4 regions of the Vibrio vulnificus NBRC 15645 genome follow, and region 1 is predicted to be linked to each of the others. Evidence: predicted binding sites of a transcription regulator. Region 1 holds the regulator's gene; each other region holds the start of a gene.
What was found. Region 1 encodes PurR, which represses purine synthesis genes. Its sites were predicted from a motif close to TNANGNAAACGTTTNCNTNA; they were not measured.
Positions count from the first base shown of each region.

Region 2: AOT11_RS00420 (phosphoribosylaminoimidazolesuccinocarboxamide synthase) is a predicted target of PurR. The motif match lies at 1,530-1,549, and genes of this name have one in related genera.
Region 3: metK (methionine adenosyltransferase) is a predicted target of PurR. The motif match lies at 1,314-1,333, and genes of this name have one in related genera.
Region 4: glpX (class II fructose-bisphosphatase) is a predicted target of PurR. The motif match lies at 1,102-1,121, and genes of this name have one in related genera.

Region 1 covers NZ_CP012881.1:2,613,489-2,615,696, forward strand. The annotation lists cyclic di-GMP riboswitch class I at 94-182, opposite strand; gene purR (HTH-type transcriptional repressor PurR) at 379-1,383, opposite strand; gene torD (molecular chaperone TorD) at 1,694-2,208, opposite strand, start outside.
Region 2 covers NZ_CP012881.1:100,423-102,630, reverse strand. The annotation lists gene AOT11_RS00425 (hypothetical protein) at 1-216, shown strand, start outside; gene AOT11_RS00420 (phosphoribosylaminoimidazolesuccinocarboxamide synthase) at 310-1,413, opposite strand; gene AOT11_RS00415 (SulA-like leucine-rich domain-containing protein) at 1,616-2,008, opposite strand.
Region 3 covers NZ_CP012881.1:1,999,642-2,001,849, forward strand. The annotation lists gene metK (methionine adenosyltransferase) at 12-1,166, opposite strand; gene tkt (transketolase) at 1,496-2,208, shown strand, end outside.
Region 4 covers NZ_CP012881.1:1,817,421-1,819,628, forward strand. The annotation lists gene glpX (class II fructose-bisphosphatase) at 30-1,037, opposite strand; gene zapB (cell division protein ZapB) at 1,298-1,540, opposite strand; gene rraA (ribonuclease E activity regulator RraA) at 1,762-2,208, opposite strand, start outside.

The sequences.
Region 1 (2,208 bases):
ACTATTACGCCACCAAATCAGGTCCGAGAGATTAGCAAACCAATGCAAATACAATGTCATTAATGGGTAAACTTGTTGTTATGCATTTTTGCCATCGGTAACCCCGCTACCTACCAAAAAACGTCTGGTTTAGGCCGGAGGCTTTGCGTCCCACTTTTTCAAATGGTTTGCCCTGTGCGTGACACTAGAAGGATACGATTTCTATTGGAGTAACATCACATTTTCAAATAAAAAATGTGACATTGGTTCAAATAATAGTTGCAGTTAAGTGAATGAATACTCGATTTTAAGAACTTAACAGAATTTGACTTAACAAATCACTTACTAAGAATGAAAAAAAAGCATCCAGATTTGGATGCTTTAGAATATTAGTCTTAACTAATTGATTTTTTTAACGGTATCACGAACCACTAACTCGGGATGCATTTCAAACACGCGTTTGTCATGCTCTTTGTCCTTAATACGTTCGAGAAGGATCTCAAATGCATTTTTACCAACACGGCGTTTTGGCTGGTGGATGGTTGTTAGCGGTGGTGAGAAGTATTCCGCCAACTCAATATTATCGTAGCCGATCACAGAGATGTCTTCAGGAATGCGAAGGCCTAACTGTTGAAGGCGGCTCATCAAACCCAGTGCCATGGTGTCGTTGAAGCAGAAGACCGCCGTTGGGCGATCTTGCCACGACGCGATCTTGTCAGCAGCCATCACAGCCGTATCACATTCAAAGTTTCCTTCAAGGATCCACTCGTTGTTAACGGTAATATTGGCTTCCTTCATCGCGCGTTTAAAGCCTTGGATGCGCTCTTGGCACGCGGCTTTTTCAAAGTGACCACTTAAACACGCAATTTTTGTATGACCATTTTCAATCAAGTACTTAGTGGCCAAGTAGCCACCTTCCTCTGAGTTATCGATAATTTTATCGGCTTGTGAGCTGATTGGACCCCAGTCCATAATCACTTTAGGAATATCTGCATGCTTATCAAGCATTTCGCGTAGTTCTTCAGTGAGGTCTGAACACATCACCAAAATGCCATCTACGCGTTTTTCCGCAAGCATACGAATGTAATCACGTTGCTTCTCGTAGATACCGCCGGTATTACAAAGAATTAGCGTATAACCTTGGCGGTAACAGTAGCTTTCTACGCCATCAATCACTTCAGAAAAGAACAAATTGGTAGATTGAGTGACCAGCATACCAATAGTACGAGTTGTGTTGCACTTTAGGCTACGCGCTACTGCGCTAGGCGCGTAGTTGAGCTCGTCAACCGCTTTCATGACTTTTTCTTGAGTGGCTTCTGCAACAAAACGCGTTTTGTTGATTACGTGCGACACTGTGGTCGTGGATACTCCAGCGAGACGCGCGACATCTTTAATTGTGGCCATAGGTATTGTCCTGTCTAAGGTTGCATTTTGAATCTACGATTCTTTGTTGCAACACAGTTTGCTACCTTTCTCCGAATTCGCTTTGTAAGGAAGACACACTAGAAAAGCAGCAGCTTAGCTTTAAATAAACACAAAAACCGCTGTATTTCAGCGGTTTGCATTAAAATCATATTTTATCGATTGCGGTCTCAATTCTAGACCGAGACGGCAAGAGTGGCAACCTACTCAAACAGCGAATTGTGTATCCGTGTTCACACTTTAGTGGTTAAAGTGTAACCGAGTGTTTGCTCTATTGATAAGGGCGTAATTATTATCCAACTAAATAGTCGCTGTCCAGCATACAAAACGCAACAAGTAGTTTTATTGCGCTGTTATAGAAGCCAAACTCATCATATTGTGCTGCTCGTTGAGAGAAGGTAGGTAACCAAGAGAGCAACATTTCTTGAATAAATGTGTTTTGCTCGATGAAAGCATCTTCCATGTGGCGATCTTGTTCAAACTCATTTGAGCGAATGATGAGGTTGCCAAGAAAGTCGAGCATGATCGCTAAGTGATCGGCCGGTTCATTCAGTTGTTGATTGACCTGCACACCATGTTTTTTTAGCCAAGCATCCATTTTTTGTGCCGGCTCGCCATTGAGTAGGCCATCTTTTGTAAGGTAAATTGATGCGTATGGAAGTGCGCCATGTTTTGCGGTTTTCAAAAATAGGTCACAAAAATCTGCCGCTAATTCCAATTGCGCATCTTGACGGTCAACAAGACGATTGAGTGCGTCGACAAAGGCGTTAACGGATGGTCGCAGAGCATCGTTTTCAGCCAATCCCG
Region 2 (2,208 bases), 750 kb from region 1:
GCCGCCTTAAAGAGCATGTCTTCACGCCGTAGCGATGAGTCCAACTTGGTAACGCTACTCAAACTGGCAAAACTGGAGGGGATAGACGAGCTGACGGTGGTGATGCCGTATGCGCTAGAGCCCACCCAGATCGACTTCATTCAAAATCGCAGCGAAAGCAAAATTGACTGCCGAGAGCAAGATGTGTTCGTGATCCGCTTGAAAGATCTCAGTTAACCCAGTTTGATGAAGTAATGTGAAGTAATGAAAAAAAACGCCTGCAGTATGAAGTGATGCAGGCGTTTTTTGTTTTTAATCGCTGGTTTAGGCTTAGTCAATCAAACCGTATTCGCGGCCAAGAATATCGATGATTTCTTGCTTTGGATTGTCGCTTAAGACGATCTCTTTTCCGGTAATTTTCTCTGCGATGTTGATGTAAGTACGAGAAACGGCCATTAGTGCTTCTTCAGGCAGTTCGTTGTCTCGTGCGAGCGCTTCACGCTCAGGCATACGGTCTTTATTCAGTAAAATATCTGGGTCAGGGAAGTAGTTGAGTAAGAATTGTCTAAAGCCTTCTTTTGAATTCTCGACAATTTTGCCTGCTTGATACGCTTGGGCATCCCAAATTCGTGACGAATCTGGCGTACCTACTTCATCCATGTAAATCAGTTTTTCATTTCCAGCCGCGTCCGTGACATAACCAAATTCAAATTTGGTATCGACAAAGATTTGATCCACGTTCGCCAATGCTTCACTGATCACTCCAAAGCCGTCTTTTAGCAGTTTTTCGTAAAGCGCGATATCGTCAGCACTCGAGAAATTAAACGCGGCAAAGTTATCGGCGATATTTTGGCGAGTAATATTAACGTCGTCTGCTTCTGGAACACCTGGGATGCCCTTCAAAATGCCTTTTGTTGATGGCGTCATGAGCAGATCCGGCAATGCTTTGTCTTTTTCCAAGCCTTCAGGTAGCTGAATACCACAGAATTCACGCTCCCCTTTTTCGTAAGCACGCCACATTGAACCAGTAATGTACTTGCGGCAAATTGCTTCGATTTTCACCGGTTTGGCTTTTTGTACGATCCAGACAAAAGGATGTGGAATATCCAAAATGTGGCTGTCAGCCAGACCATTTTCTTTGAACAAGCCAAACCAATGGTTTGAAATGGCATTGAGCGCTGCGCCTTTGCCCGGCACGCCGTTCAACCCGTACTCTCCATGCCAAATGCAATCAAAAGCGGAAATACGGTCGCTGATCACCATGATCGCCAATGGGGCGTCAGGGGCAACATTGTATCCTTTCTCTTTAATCAGTCGGGCACTGTCTTCTTCGGTCAACCAGTAAACAGAACGAACTTTTCCACTGTGTACAGGTTTATCGGTGCGGATGGGTAGGTCATCGTTGACGGCAAGTACTTGGTCAGCAAGGCTCATTTTGACATTCCTATCATAATTTCAAACGTCATGCGGGAAATGAATCGGACAACAAAATCTAACGGATTCATCGATTACCGGGGCATGATACCAGAACTATTTGAAGTCGCCAGAGAAAAAGCAAACGTTTGCTTTGTTTTTGCCAAACAAAAAATACCTCCCATTTGGGAGGCGAGATGCAGGATGGATAACGTTGAACTTGTTAGTGATACTTGTGTGCTCTGCCTTCAACGAAAAACACTTCACAGCCATACTCACGAGCGAGATCGCTAAGCAAAGATTGGTTAATCAAATCGATTTGATCGGAAGCGACAACCGCAGCGGCATTGCCTGAGCGAATTGCTTTCATCACGATCTCCATTTCAGTCATCGTCTGAGAAGCTTTCATTTGGATGACATTCTGGCAGCGGATATTGGAAGCAGTAAGTTGTGCAAAGTCAGGTCTTGGGCACTCAGCTGTAAACAAAATCCACTGATTTTGAGCGGAAAGATTAGCCAGCTTTTGCAACAACTGATCAGAAACATTCATAGGTACGGTTGGCTGAGCTAACACGTTAAAACGAGAATAGAGTCGAGTTTGAGTTTGAATCTGCATCTTACTGTTCCTTTATACATGCTGTATGTGTATACAGTAGTTTTTTTAAGGCGATTGATCAACTCTTTTTGTTGGATTTTTCACCTAAACCGATCGTTTATTGAAAAAGAAATATTTTTATCTAATTGATTTTTAATGGTTTGTCTTTCATTTGGTACGTAGTGATAAGTATGGGAATTTGTGACGAATATCACTGGTAG
Region 3 (2,208 bases), 610 kb from region 1:
TGAGTTGTATCTTACTTGATACCAGCAAACTCGCGCAGTAGTGCTGCTTTGTCAGTCGCTTCCCATGGGAACTCTTCGCGACCGAAGTGACCGTATGCTGCAGTCTTCTTGTAGATTGGCTGAAGTAGATTCAGCATTTCTTGTAGACCGTATGGACGTAGGTCGAAGAACTGACGTACCGCTTCAATGATGATGTCGTGAGATACTTTCTCGGTACCGAACGTTTCAACCATGATCGAGGTTGGATCAGCAACACCGATTGCGTAAGAAAGTTGGATTTCACAACGGTCAGCCATACCAGCTGCGACGATGTTTTTCGCTACGTAACGCGCTGCGTATGCGGCAGAACGGTCTACTTTCGATGGATCTTTACCGGAGAAAGCACCACCACCGTGACGAGCTGCGCCGCCGTAGGTATCAACGATGATCTTACGACCAGTCAAACCACAGTCACCCATAGGACCACCGATAACGAAGCGCCCGGTTGGGTTGATGAAGTATTTGGTTTCTTTGTTTAGCCATTCAGAAGGAAGAACTGGCTTGATGATCTCTTCCATAACCGCTTCGCGAAGATCTGGAGTGGAGATAGAATCGCAGTGCTGAGTTGAAAGAACAACCGCATCAATACCAACAATTTTGCCTTGCTCGTATTGGAAAGTAACCTGTGATTTTGCATCAGGACGCAACCATGGCAGTGTGCCATCTTTACGAACTTTTGCTTGACGCTCCATCAAACGGTGAGCGTAAGTGATGGGTGCTGGCATAAGAACTTCAGTTTCGTTACATGCGTAACCGAACATGATGCCTTGGTCGCCCGCGCCTTGCTCTTTAGGATCGGCTTTATCAACACCTTGGTTGATGTCTGGAGACTGTTTACCGATAGTGTTCAGTACTGCACATGAGTTTGCATCGAAACCCATATCTGAATGTACATAACCAATTTCACGCACAGTTTCACGAGTTAACTCTTCGATATCAACCCATGCAGAAGTGGTGATTTCACCACCGACCATTACCATGCCAGTTTTTACGTACGTTTCACATGCAACACGCGCTTTTGGGTCTTGTTCAAGAATCGCATCAAGAACCGCATCAGAAATCTGGTCTGCAATTTTATCTGGATGACCTTCTGAAACCGACTCAGAAGTAAACAGGTGCTTAGCCATGAGAGCTCCACTTTTATTAATCTAATCTGCTGTGAGAATGCATGCTCCAGCAGTAGGAAATACAATAATTTTTGTAGGTGTTTCTACATCTAGACGTCTATTCTAGTTTTGAATGCTCGAATTACAAGCTCTTTTTTATTATTAGCGAAAACCAAACGTTTGCTTAATCGAGTGAGAAAATGTTTTTTTCTCAGTGAAATGGCATTAAGTCGCTTACATTTCCACAAATTGTTCAGGTAAATCGTTTGCAGTCGAGAGATTGCTTTGCGAAAATAATCGCCACTCGATTTTCTATGTTATCAATTCGCTTAATGCACTCAGGAGCAGACATGCCTTCTCGTAAACATCTCGCTAATGCAATCCGCGCACTCAGCATGGACGGCGTACAAAAAGCAAACTCAGGCCACCCAGGCGCACCTATGGGTATGGCGGACATCGCTGAAGTTCTTTGGCGTGGCCACCTAAACCACAACCCATCAAACCCAGAGTGGGCTGATCGCGACCGTTTCGTACTCTCTAACGGCCACGGCTCGATGCTGATTTACTCGCTACTGCACTTAAGCGGTTACGAGCTTTCTATCGATGATCTGAAAAACTTCCGTCAATTGCATTCTAAGACTCCGGGCCACCCAGAATACGGCTACGCGCCTGGTATCGAAACAACCACAGGCCCTCTAGGTCAAGGCATCACCAACGCGGTTGGTATGGCAATGGCTGAGAAAGCGCTCGCAGCGCAGTTCAACAAACCTGGCCACGACATCGTTGACCACTTCACTTACGTGTTCATGGGTGATGGCTGTCTGATGGAAGGTATCTCGCACGAGGCTTGCTCTCTAGCGGGTACGCTAGGCCTTGGTAAACTGATTGCATTCTGGGATGACAACGGCATCTCTATCGACGGCCACGTTGAAGGTTGGTTCTCTGACGATACGCCTAAGCGTTTCGAAGCGTACGGCTGGCACGTTATCCCAGCAGTGGATGGTCACAATGCTGAAGCGATCAACGCAGCAATTGAAGCCGCTAAAGCGGATCCTCGCCCAAC
Region 4 (2,208 bases), 800 kb from region 1:
CAGCCCTCTTTTCATATTCTCTTTGTATGTTAAAGAATGATCGCTTTCACTTCGTCATCTTTGCGCTCAAGATAATGAATCGACTTGATACGACGAATGGTTCGACAACGGCCACGAATCAGCAATGTTTCGGTGGTTGCAATATTGCCTTGACGGCTGATGCCTTCAAGTAGATCGCCTTTAGTGATGCCTGTTGCTGAGAAAATGACGTTATCACTGCGTGCCATGTCTTCCAGTTTTAGCACTTTGTTCGCTTCCACGCCCATTTCAGCGCAGCGCTTGAGCTCGAAATCCGCAAACTTACGGTTTTCTTCGTTATCGCCTTTTACTTCGTTACGAGGTAAAAGGCGACCATGCATGTCGCCATCCAATGCACGAATGACGGCTGCTGAGACAACCCCTTCAGGTGCGCCACCAATACAGTACATCACGTCTACTTCACTGTCTGGCATGCAGGTAAGAATCGAAGCGGCCACATCACCATCTGGCACAGCGAAAACACGAACACCCATGCGTTGCATCTCCGCGATCACCTCATCATGACGAGGTTTAGCAAGGGTAATCACCACCAAGGTATCAAGCTTTTTTCCAAGCGCTTGTGCGATGTTCTCGAGGTTTTCTTTAAGTGGCTTGTTAAGATCGATCACCCCTTTTGCTCCAGGGCCGACCACCAGTTTTTCCATGTACATATCTGGTGCTTTTAAAAAGCTCCCTTTTTCACCAGCAGCCAATACCGCAAGAGCGTTTGATTGGCCCATCGCGGTCATGCGCGTCCCTTCGATTGGATCGACCGCGATATCCACTTCATCCCCACCTAGGCCAACATTTTCGCCAATGTAAAGCATCGGGGCATCATCGATTTCACCTTCACCAATAACAATTTCACCACTGATGTCAGTTTTATTCAGCAGGGTGCGCATGACTTCTACAGCAGCGCCATCCGCCGCGTTTTTGTCACCACGGCCTAGCCATTTATAACCCGCTAGAGCTGCGCCTTCTGTGACGCGGGAAAAGGCCATCGCTAAATCGCGTTTCATGTTGTCTCCAAAAAAGTGTTAAATCGAAGGAAGAGTAAAATTGGCGCGATTCTAGCACAAAATGCAGGGAAAACGTTTGCTAAATTCAGTTTGAAGGTGAAAATCGAGGTGCGAGGTGCGAGGTGCGAGGTGCGAGGTGCGAGGTGCGAGGTGCGAGGTGCGAGGTGCGAGGTGCGAGGTGCGAGGTGCGAGAGGCCCAAGGCATAAGCGCTCTTAGGGCCTCGTGTTTGGTGTCTAGGGTCTTCCCTAGAAGTGGAGAATTACTCGACGTCTTCCATCTTACCAAGAAGCGCGCGAATGCGTTCTTGCCATTGAGCATGCTCTTGTTGAGTTTGCTGTGCTTTTTGCTCAAGTTGTTCACGTTGAGAGCGTAGTTCATTCGCTTCCGTTTCCAACTTAGCTTTTTCTTCTTTAAGCTCGTCTACTTCCATTTGTAGCAAAGCGATAGTATCGACAGCGGTCTGAATTTTAGCTTCTAGTTTTTCTAATACTTCAAAAGACATCTTGGCCTACCTATATTGATTCGGTTACGAGTGTAGCCCTTGCTACTACTCAAGTCTGTTAGCCTCATTCTACTCAGCACAAGGCCGAGAAACACGCCCTATATTGAATAATTTGCATCATTCGGTCAAAAAAACAGCGCATCTTTACGCCGCGCTGACTTTTGCTCTGTTTTGATTGCTTGCTCAATAGAAAAAAGCGTCAAGGTGACGCTTTTTTCTCTTTAATCTAGCAGCTCTGGTTCTTCTTCAAGATCGGCACTGAGAGGCTCTTGGGAGAGAATGATGCCCGTTGTATCTGCGTAGAGGTAGTCTTCTGGAAGAAAAGTCACTCCACCAAAATTGACCGGAACATCCACTTCGCCAACACCCTGCATGGCAGCACCAACTGGAATAGAGGCTAAAGCTTGAATGCCGATATTCATATCTTCCAGATCATCCACTTCACGCACACAGCCATAGACAACGATGCCTTCCCATTCGTTCTCTTCCGCTATCGCGGCAAGTTCGCCGTCCAGTAATGCTCGGCGCAATGAGCCACCACCATCAACCAAAAGTACACGGCCAACACCATCTTGTTCCAGCGTCTCTCGAATGAGGGCATTGTCTTCAAAACACTTGACTGTGGTGATTTGTCCGGCAAAGGAAGCGCGGCCACCAAAGTTACTGAA